Regions from separate parts of the Hathewaya limosa genome, predicted to be linked through region 3. Evidence: riboswitches for the same ligand, from Rfam matches in the RefSeq annotation. Region 3 holds a riboswitch; each other region holds the start of a gene.
What was found. A riboswitch is a leader RNA that binds a small molecule or an ion and turns the genes downstream of it on or off. The one in region 3 is predicted to bind thiamine pyrophosphate.
Positions count from the first base shown of each region.

Region 1 (3,288 bases), on a different contig from region 3:
TTAAAAATAAAAAAACCATACTTTAATAGTATGGTTTTTGGTTGCGGGAGCAGGACTTGAACCTACGACCTTCGGGTTATGAGCCCGACGAGCTACCAGCTGCTCCATCCCGCGTCATTATTAAAATTATTAATTTCAAACAACTTATATATTTATAATACTCTATATAGTGATTCAAGTCAAGTAAAATTAAAAAATAATTATTTCGATATGAATTAAAGGAAGCCAAAAGACCTCCTTTAATAATTGTAATGCTAAATATTTTTAATACTCATACTGATATTAAAAATATTTAGCATTTTTTAAAATAGAGAATATAATAATATTTAAAGAGTATTTAAGAGAAAGGATTGCCAAAGGTATGGAAAGAAAAATACTTCATGTAGATATGGATGCATTTTTTGCTTCTGTAGAAATAAAAGATAATCCCAAATTAAAAGGAAAGCCTGTTATTGTAGGTGGAATTAGTGAAAGAGGAGTAGTTGCAACTTGTTCTTATGAGGCAAGGGCTTATGGAATAAGGAGTGCTATGCCTGTCTATATAGCTAAAGCAAAATGCTCCAAGGCAATTTTTTTGCCTGTTAGAATGTATAGATATAAAGAAATTTCATCTAAAATATTTGATATATTTTATTCCGTAACTCCTTATGTAGAACCTGTAAGTATAGATGAAGCTTATTTGGATATAACTCATTTAAATAAAGATCCCATTAAAATAGCCCTTCTTATAAAAGAAAATGTTTTAAAAGAATTAGGACTTACACTATCCATTGGTATATCTTATAATAAATTTTTAGCAAAACTTGCATCAGATTGGAATAAACCAAATGGTATTAAAGTAATAACGAAGGAAATGGTACCCAAAGTACTTTTTCCACTTTCAATAAATAAGGTTCATGGACTTGGAAAAAAATCTGTTAAAAAACTTAATAATATAGGTGTTTTTAATATTGAAGAGTTATATGCATTATCAAAAGATTTTATTATTAATTACTTTGGAAAATCTGGATTGGAGATATATGATAGAATACGTGGAATAGATAATAGAAAGGTAAATACTTTTAGAGAGAGAAAATCTATAGGAAGGGAAATAACTTTAAAAAAAGATACAAAAAATAAACAACAATTAAAATGGTATATAGAAAATTTTGCTGAGTTTATAGAAAATACATTGGAAAAGGAAAATATGCAAGGAAAAACTATAACTATAAAATTAAAAACCACTTCTTTTGAAACTCATACTAAAAGTAAAACATTATTAAAATACATATGTAAAAGTAGAGAAATACAGGAATATGGGAATGAGATGTTAAATGAAATAGAATTGGAATAACTATATCATCTTTAGAACATAAAAAAGAAGAACAATTAAGTTTATTTTAAACTCAAGGAAATTTAATATGGATTCAAAATAAAAAAACCATACTTTAATAGTATGGTTTTTGGTTGCGGGAACAGGACTTGAACCTACGACCTTCGGGTTATGAGCCCGACGAGCTACCAACTGCTCCATCCCGCGTCATTATTAACTTTATAGTTCCAACTAACTTATGAACTAATTATAACCTATATATTAAAATAAGTCAAATAAAAAGAAAATTTATTAAAAGATTTAAAAGGTAAAAAAATATATAGATTTTATGTTTTAAATCTTTTATAATAACTACATAAATAAATATCTAGCTAGGGGTGCCGATTTTCATTAGGCTGAGAGATAGTAAAACTATTAACCCTTTTAACCTGATTTGGATAATACCAGCGTAGGAAAGCTTATTAATATAATACTAAGAGAAATTGTATATTCATATAATTTATTTTTATTAGTATTTTTATGTGTAATTAAAAGTTATGTTCCTAAATGGACATAACTTTTTTATTTTAAGATTTTTTTAAAATAAGTTTTTTCATTGTTGGAGCAGATATTAAAGAAAGGTGAAGTAATTATGAAATTTACACAGTATTTGTTTCAAAAATCAGAAAAAATATGGGAGGAGTATTTAAATCATCCCTTTATAAAAGAGTTAGCAGAAGGGTGTTTACCAAGAGAAAAGTTTCAATACTATCTTATTCAAGATTATTTATATCTTAAAGAATACTCTAAATCATTTTGTGTCGGAATTATAAAGGCTTCAACTATGGAAGAAATGAAATTTTTTTATAATTCCATAAAGGGAACTATGAATGATGAGACAGAAGTGCATATTAAATACTTAAAGAATTTTGGATTTGAACCATGGCAAGTTGAGAAGATGGAATCAAACATAGTTAATACTAGTTATACAAGCTATATGTTATCCAAATCATTAGAGGGAAATATAAGAAAATGCGCTATTGCTACATTGCCTTGTACATGGAGTTATAATTATATAGGAAAATATATTCAAAAAATTTATAAAGAAAAATTAGATAATAATTTTTATAAACCTTGGATAGATTCATATGCATCAAAAGAGTTTACTGATTTCACAAATGAATGGTTAGATTATGTAGATAAAATTTGCACTGATATAACTGAAGATGAAAAAAAAGAATTATTAAATATTTTTATAACATCTAGTAAATATGAAAAACAATTTTGGGATATGGCTTATAATAAATAAGACATTTAGAGTAATTAGGGAGAACAAAAGATGATTAATATTATTGGTTTGATAATATCTATAGGATTATTAGGAATTTATATAATAAATTTAATAAAATATAAATTTACAACTAATATGATAGTAAAAATAGGGGTAATTAGTTCTCTATCTTTTGTATTATATTTAATTCACTTTATAAGATATCCTCAGGGCGGGGGAATAACGTTGTTTTCTATGCTTCCTGTAATGATTCTTTCAATATTATATGGAAATATACCAGGAGTTACAGGTGGTTTAATTTTTGGATTACTTAAGTTGTTAAATGGAGCAGTTATAGTACATCCATTACAATTTTTGTTGGATTATATTTTAGGAACAATGGCATTAGGGGTAGCAGGAACTTTTGGAAAAGACAAAAAGTATAACATTATATTAGGAAGTTTATTTGCTACAGGATTAAGTCTTTTGTCCTCTGTAATATCTGGAGTATTATTTTTCGGGCAATATGCTCCAAAAGGAATGAATGTTTGGTTATACTCTATCATATATAACGGATCTAGTGCAGGAGTAGAGGCAGTATTAACTACAATACTTATAGCAATAATACCTATAAAAAAGTTTATAAAATAAATAATTGTATAAAGTTTATTTGTTATGATGTACATAAAGTTATAAATATATAGAAAGAGTAAGAAGTTAATTTTCT
Region 1 is NZ_JAUSWN010000019.1:54,634-57,921, reverse strand. Features, by position in the region: tRNA gene QOZ93_RS10940 (tRNA-Met) at 39-114, opposite strand; gene QOZ93_RS10935 (DNA polymerase IV) at 362-1,333, shown strand; tRNA gene QOZ93_RS10930 (tRNA-Met) at 1,444-1,519, opposite strand; TPP riboswitch at 1,676-1,784, shown strand; gene tenA (thiaminase II) at 1,944-2,600, shown strand; gene thiT (energy-coupled thiamine transporter ThiT) at 2,631-3,212, shown strand.
Region 1: it holds a riboswitch for thiamine pyrophosphate, as region 3 does, so the genes downstream of both, tenA (thiaminase II) here and thiD (bifunctional hydroxymethylpyrimidine kinase/phosphomethylpyrimidine kinase) in region 3, are expected to answer to the same signal.

Region 2 (3,288 bases), on a different contig from region 3:
AATCAATTATTAGTTTTATAGATAATAAAACTAATAAGAAAAAATCCTATTATATATGGTCTACTTATGAAAATAAGAATTGGACAATAAAAATTGAAGAAAAGAAACCACAAGGGTTTTAATAAAACAACTTAGGAGGGGATATGTAATGAGCAGTTGTGAAGGTTGCAAAAATAAAGATAATTGTTCAAAGGCAAGTGAAAATAAAGGCTGTAATTTTATAATGCCTAAATTTGGAAAAATTAAAAATGTTATAGGGATAATCAGTGGGAAAGGCGGAGTTGGTAAATCTACAGTTACAGGTATATTAGCTACTAAGCTTAAAAATGAAGGATATAGTGTAGGGGTTTTGGATGCAGATATTACAGGACCATCTATGCCAAGATTTTTTGGTATTAACAATAAAAGGTCTTCTATTGAAGCAACAGGAGAAGAAAATTCTTTTAAGTTTATTCCAGTAGAAACTGAAGGAGGAATCAAGGTTAATTCCTTAAATCTTCTTACAGAGAATGAAGGAGATCCTGTTATTTGGAGAGGCCCTGTTATAAATGGAGTTTTAAATCAAATGTTTACGGACACAGTTTGGGGTGAATTAGATTATCTTTTAATTGATATGCCACCTGGTACAGGAGATGTAGCATTAACAGTAATGCAAAGTTTACCTTTGAATGGTGTTATTGTTGTTTCAACGCCTCAAGATATGGTATCAATGATTGTAACTAAAGTTATTAGAATGGCAAAGAAATTAGATATTAATGTATTTGGTGTTGTAGAAAATATGAGTTATGTTAAATGTAAATGTGGTGAGAAAATTAAAGTATTTTCTAATAAATCAGCGGAAGAAGGGGCTAAAGAATTGGGGCTACCATTGCTTGCTGAAATGCCTATAAATAAAGATTTAGTAGAGCATATGGAAAAAAGAACTATAGAGAAATTTATAAATGAAGAAGAAGATTATAATATGTTTCTTAAAAATTTTAAACTTCAATATTCAATGAATAAATAGTAAATTAGATTAAATATAAAAGGGGCTGTCGCACTAAAAAATAGTGCGACAGCCCCTTTTATATTTAAATTCTAGCTTTATTTTTATTTACTGAATTAAAATTACTAATTAAATTTTTAATTGGTAATAGATTAATTATAATGCAGGAAATAATAAATTCTATGCTTAAAAATGAAATGTTATAAACTAATGAATAAATATATGGATTTTGTCCCTTAGCGTATTCAGAGAAGAAAATTATACCGGATAAGAAATGACATAATAATCTACCTAAAATAGCTATTAATATACCTAAGCTTATTTTTATATGAGATTGTATGGGAGTATCTTTACTATAATTAGGTTTAATAAATCCGCCTATACCAATCATCATAAAGGCTAGTGGATAGTCTAATAATAATTGAATAGGATGTACAACATATCCTCCTAAAAATAAATTTAGTATACCTAAAATAAAACCTCCTAACATTCCAATTTCAGGTCCATAGATAAAAGACAATAAAAGAATTGGAATTAAACTACCAGGTGTAACACTTCCACCTTGGGGCATTTTAAATAATCTAAATTGACCTAGCACTGTAGCTATAGCAATGGTAAGTCCAATAGTTACTATTGAAGAGGTAGTTAATTTTACTTTTTTTATTCTAATAAATAAAAGTAAAAGAACTAGAACAATTAAAACAGATAATATGTTTGGAACGGAAAATAGTTCTTTTGGCATATAAAAAACCTCCTTAAAATAATGTGCAGGAGGTATAAGAAATACTCATATAATATACATATAAGATATTATGCTTTCCTACGCTGGGATTAACCAGATCAGGTTCGAGGGTATTTCTCAGTCTAATTGACACCCCTAGCACAAAAAATTTAATTTTAAAAGTGCTTATTAAATACTGCATGTATATTATAGTTTATATTGTAATAATTTACAACGTATATATAATTATTTTAGTTTTAAAATTCTCATAGAATTTAGTATAGCTAATAGAGCTACACCTACATCTGCAAAAACTGCTTCCCACATATTAGCAAGACCCAATGCTGCTAATATAAGAACTAAAAGTTTTATTCCAAGAGCTAAAATTATATTTTGTGTAACAATTTTACGGGTGAATTTAGATATTTTAAGAGCATCAAATATTCTTGAAGGCTCATCATTCATTATAACCATATCAGCGGCTTCTATTGCCGCATCAGAACCAAGACCACCCATTGCTATACCAATGTCAGCTCTGGCCAAAACAGGTGCATCATTTATTCCATCTCCAACAAAGGCCACTTTAGATTTACCTTTTTTACCTTGTAAAATTTCTTCAAATATTTTTACCTTTTCTTGTGGTAACAGTTCCGCATAAAATGTATCTAATTTTAATTCCTTTGCTACTTTTTCAGCTGTAATTTTATTATCACCAGTTAACATAATTGTATTATTTATTCCACTAGATTTTAATTGATTAATAGCTTCTACAGAATCTTGTTTAATTTTGTCAGAAATAACAATACTACCTATAAATTGATTATTTACTGCAATATATACTACAGTTCCTGTACTTTCGCATTTTTTAAAAGTAATTTCAAATTTATCCATTAATTTAGAGTTTCCTACTAAAATTGTGTTTTTCTCGAAATCTACTTTTGTGCCATGTCCAGCTATTTCTTCATAATTTTTTAGCATGTTTTTATCTATTGGTTTGTTATATGCAGAAATTATAGACTTAGCTATAGGATGAGAGGAATAACTTTCACAAATTGCTGCATATCTTAATAATTCTTCTTCCGAAGCTGAATTTGTAGTATTTAATTCTGTAACTTCAAAAATACCTTTAGTTAGTGTACCAGTTTTGTCAAATACAATAGTATCTACAGAGTTTAGAGCTTCTAAATAATTACTTCCTTTTATTAAGACACCTTTTTTAGATGCAGCACCGATTCCACCAAAGAAACCAAGTGGTATAGAAATTACTAATGCACAAGGACAAGAGACTACAAGGAATATAAGAGATCTTCTAACCCAGTCTGATAGAACTGAATCTTTTATAAACATTGGAGGTATAAATGTAAGTGCAATAGCGCAAATAACTACTAAAGGAGTATATACCTTTGCAAATTTAGTAATAAATTTTTCAGCTTCGGCTTTTTTTGAGCCTGCATTTTGAACTAAATCCAAAATTTTAGAAACTGTAGATTGTGAAAATGATTTTGTAACCTTTACATAAAGCATTCCATTTTGGTTTATAAATCCACTTAACACTTCATCTTTAACTTTTATATTTCTTGGT
Region 2 is NZ_JAUSWN010000001.1:40,024-43,311, forward strand. Features, by position in the region: gene QOZ93_RS00150 (YhfM domain-containing protein) at 1-122, shown strand, start outside; gene QOZ93_RS00155 (Mrp/NBP35 family ATP-binding protein) at 149-1,006, shown strand; gene thiT (energy-coupled thiamine transporter ThiT) at 1,071-1,727, opposite strand; TPP riboswitch at 1,786-1,874, opposite strand; gene QOZ93_RS00165 (heavy metal translocating P-type ATPase) at 1,953-3,288, opposite strand, start outside.
Region 2: it holds a riboswitch for thiamine pyrophosphate, as region 3 does, so the genes downstream of both, thiT (energy-coupled thiamine transporter ThiT) here and thiD (bifunctional hydroxymethylpyrimidine kinase/phosphomethylpyrimidine kinase) in region 3, are expected to answer to the same signal.

Region 3 (3,288 bases):
TTAAAGGTATATTATATTTACGTGTAATTTCTTTTATATTTTTAGCAGTATTATAAAACTCTAAACTTGAACAATTTTTTTCCCTTAATTGAACCAAGGTAACTCCACCTAAAATAGCTTCTTCTACAGCATCTTCTAAGTTTCTATTTCCCAAAATTTCTCTATCCGTTACTAAATATAAAGTATAATCTATATTAGATTTTTTCATATACTCACCTTCTTCTTAATATATCTTTGCTTTATTTAAAAGTTCACTCTCTGTTAAATTATATATATTATCGAAAATTCTTATTCTAAAAGTTCCTATTCCGTCTCCATCTACTAAACTTTCAAAACTTTTTTCTCCAGCTATACCCATTGATACTAACCCACCTATTGCACCTATAAAACCATCTTTGAAAATAGAAGTATACGAAGCTATTAAAGAAGTACTCATACATCCTGTCCCTGTAACATTAGATAACATAGAATGTCCATTTTCTATAGAAACAATTCTTTTTCCATCAGAAATACAATCTATGGCTCCTGTTATTGCTACAACTGATTTTAATTTTAAAGCCAAATTTTTAGCTATTTTCTCTTTACCGTCTAAACTCTCCGTTGAATCAACACCTTTTATCCCTGATTTTATTCCCGATAATATTTTAATTTCTGACATATTGCCTCTAACCACAGTAAACTTAACATTTTCTAAAAGTTTCTTTGCAACTTCTAATCTATATTTTGTAGCCCCTACTCCTACTGGATCTAGGATTACTGGTATATTAAGTTCATTTGCTTTTTTTCCCGCTTTAATCATAGAATCAACAGTTCTTGTATTTAATGTACCTATATTTATAACTAAAGCTCCCGCTATTGATGTCATTTCTTCAACTTCATTTATATCATCTGCCATTACAGGAGATGCCCCTATGGCTAAAGTAATATTTGCACAATCATTCACTGTAACATAATTAGTTATATGATGAATTAGTGGTTTTTTTTCTCTTAAAGCAGTAAGTGTATCACAACAAGATTGTAGTATACTTCCATTTACTTCCCTATTCTCCTCTATCATTTAAATTTCCCCTCCTTACACCGAAAATTTATTTTATTAATCTATTAATCCTGAACTTTTATATAACTTATAAAAATGATTTGTAGGACCGACTCCATGTCCTATTGCAAAGGAATGTTCAATAGCCATTGTTATATACTCCTTAGCTTTTTGTACTGCTTCTTTTACATCATAACCATTTGCCAAATTTGAAGCTATAGCTGAAGATAATGTACATCCTGTTCCATGTGTATTTTTAGTATCTATTCTTGTACCCTTTAATAAATAAATTTCTTTTCCATCATATAAAACATCAGTAGCATCATTTTCTAAATGACCACCTTTAACTAAAACAGTTTTAGGTCCTTTACTATGTATTTCTTTAGCTGCTTCAATCATTTCATCCAATGTTGTTATTTTTCTCTCTAAGATAACTTCTGCTTCTGGTAAATTAGGTGTAACAATTGTAGCTATAGGAAGTAATTTTTTAATTAATGTGTCTTTTGATTCCGGTTTTAATAAGTCATATCCACTTTTAGAAATCATTACAGGATCTACAACAATGTTTTTTGCTCTATACTTTAAAAGACCTTCTGCAATTGCTTCTATAGTTTCTATCTTAGATACCATACCAATTTTTACTGCACTCACTTCTATATCTTCATATATGCAGCTTATTTGTTTTTCAATGATATCTCTTTCTATGTCTTGAACTGCTAGAACTCCCATAGTGTTTTGCGCAGTAACAGCTGTAATGACAGACATACCATAAACTCCATGCGCTGAAAAAGTTTTTAAATCCGCTTGAATACCTGCTCCCCCACAGCTATCTGATCCTGCAATAGTTAAAACATTTTTCATATCATTTCCTCCTAATTGTAAATATATTGTTACTCTAACTTTTTATTTTTTAATTTAAAATCAAAAATGCAAATCCAGTTTCGGATTTGCATTATCATAAACAAATATAATTTGTAACAAAAACAAATTAATTTATAAATATGTTTCCTACGCTGGCATTATCCAGATCAGGTCAAAGAGTCAAAGATTTTAAGGATCTTTATCTCAGCTAGCCATATTCTAGCACCCCTGTTTTATTTAACTTTGCTTCCATATTATCACAACCCATTTAGAGATTCAACTAATTATCTTAATAAAAGTTATCATTAATTACTATGATTTATATAATAACTTAATGTTTTAATAAAAATTTATCTATACTTTCTAAAATCTCTTCAGTTTTTTCTATAAATGAATAATGACCACATTTTTTAATATTTAACTCAATAATATAAAAATGCAAATCCACCTTATATGAATTTGCATTTTTATAACTATATATATTTCTAATTAAAAGTTATCTATATCTTTTATTTTTATATACTATCCAATTTTTCTTTCTAACTCTTTTTCTTTATTTTCTATATATAAGCATAAGTCTTTAAAATCTTGAATCCAATGAATTTTAGATAGTTCTCTTAGATCTATAATTAATCCTGTTTTTTTATGTTTAATAAATTCCATATTGTACAGTTCTGTTTCTATAAATCCTTCTCGAAGGGTATAAACACACGGAATAAACTTATCCCAATTATTTTCAAAATATTTAGTCTTAGCAAAACATAATCTATATATATGAAAAATCATACCTAGTACTGAACTTTTTACTGCAAATTTATGACTAAAATATTCTTGTGTAGGATATTTTTCTTGTACTTTTTCCCAATATATTCTCTCATTAGGGTGCAATCCATACTTATCTAAAATCTTACACTTTTCTTCTCCAAGTTCCTCTCTCATAACTTGTTCTCTAACTGAAGGTTCTAAGTTTATTAATTGATCTTTATGCATAAAATCCCCTCCTAAAGCTTTTATAATTTTATTTTAAACTTTAACAGTGGTATAATCTAATATTTATTATTTATAATTTATATTAAATCTATTTATTTTTTCTATAATATAGTGCTTCCATTGCTAACTTATATCCTAAAAAACCTAATCCTGAAATTTGTCCAACACAAGCAGGAGCTGTTACTGATTTATGTCTAAATTCTTCACGTTTATATATATTACTTAAATGAACTTCTATAGTATCAATATTTACAGACTTTAATGCATCAAATATAGCTATACTATAATGAGTATATGCACCTGGATTTATAATGATTCCATCAATATTTTCATAAGCTTCTTGTATAAAATTTATAATCTCTCCCTCTATATTACTTTGACGTATATCAATATCAATTCCA
Region 3 is NZ_JAUSWN010000020.1:6,871-10,158, forward strand. Features, by position in the region: gene thiE (thiamine phosphate synthase) at 1-208, opposite strand, end outside; gene thiM (hydroxyethylthiazole kinase) at 224-1,057, opposite strand; gene thiD (bifunctional hydroxymethylpyrimidine kinase/phosphomethylpyrimidine kinase) at 1,094-1,897, opposite strand; TPP riboswitch at 2,023-2,137, opposite strand; gene QOZ93_RS10980 (hypothetical protein) at 2,420-2,887, opposite strand; gene aroQ (type II 3-dehydroquinate dehydratase) at 2,976-3,288, opposite strand, start outside.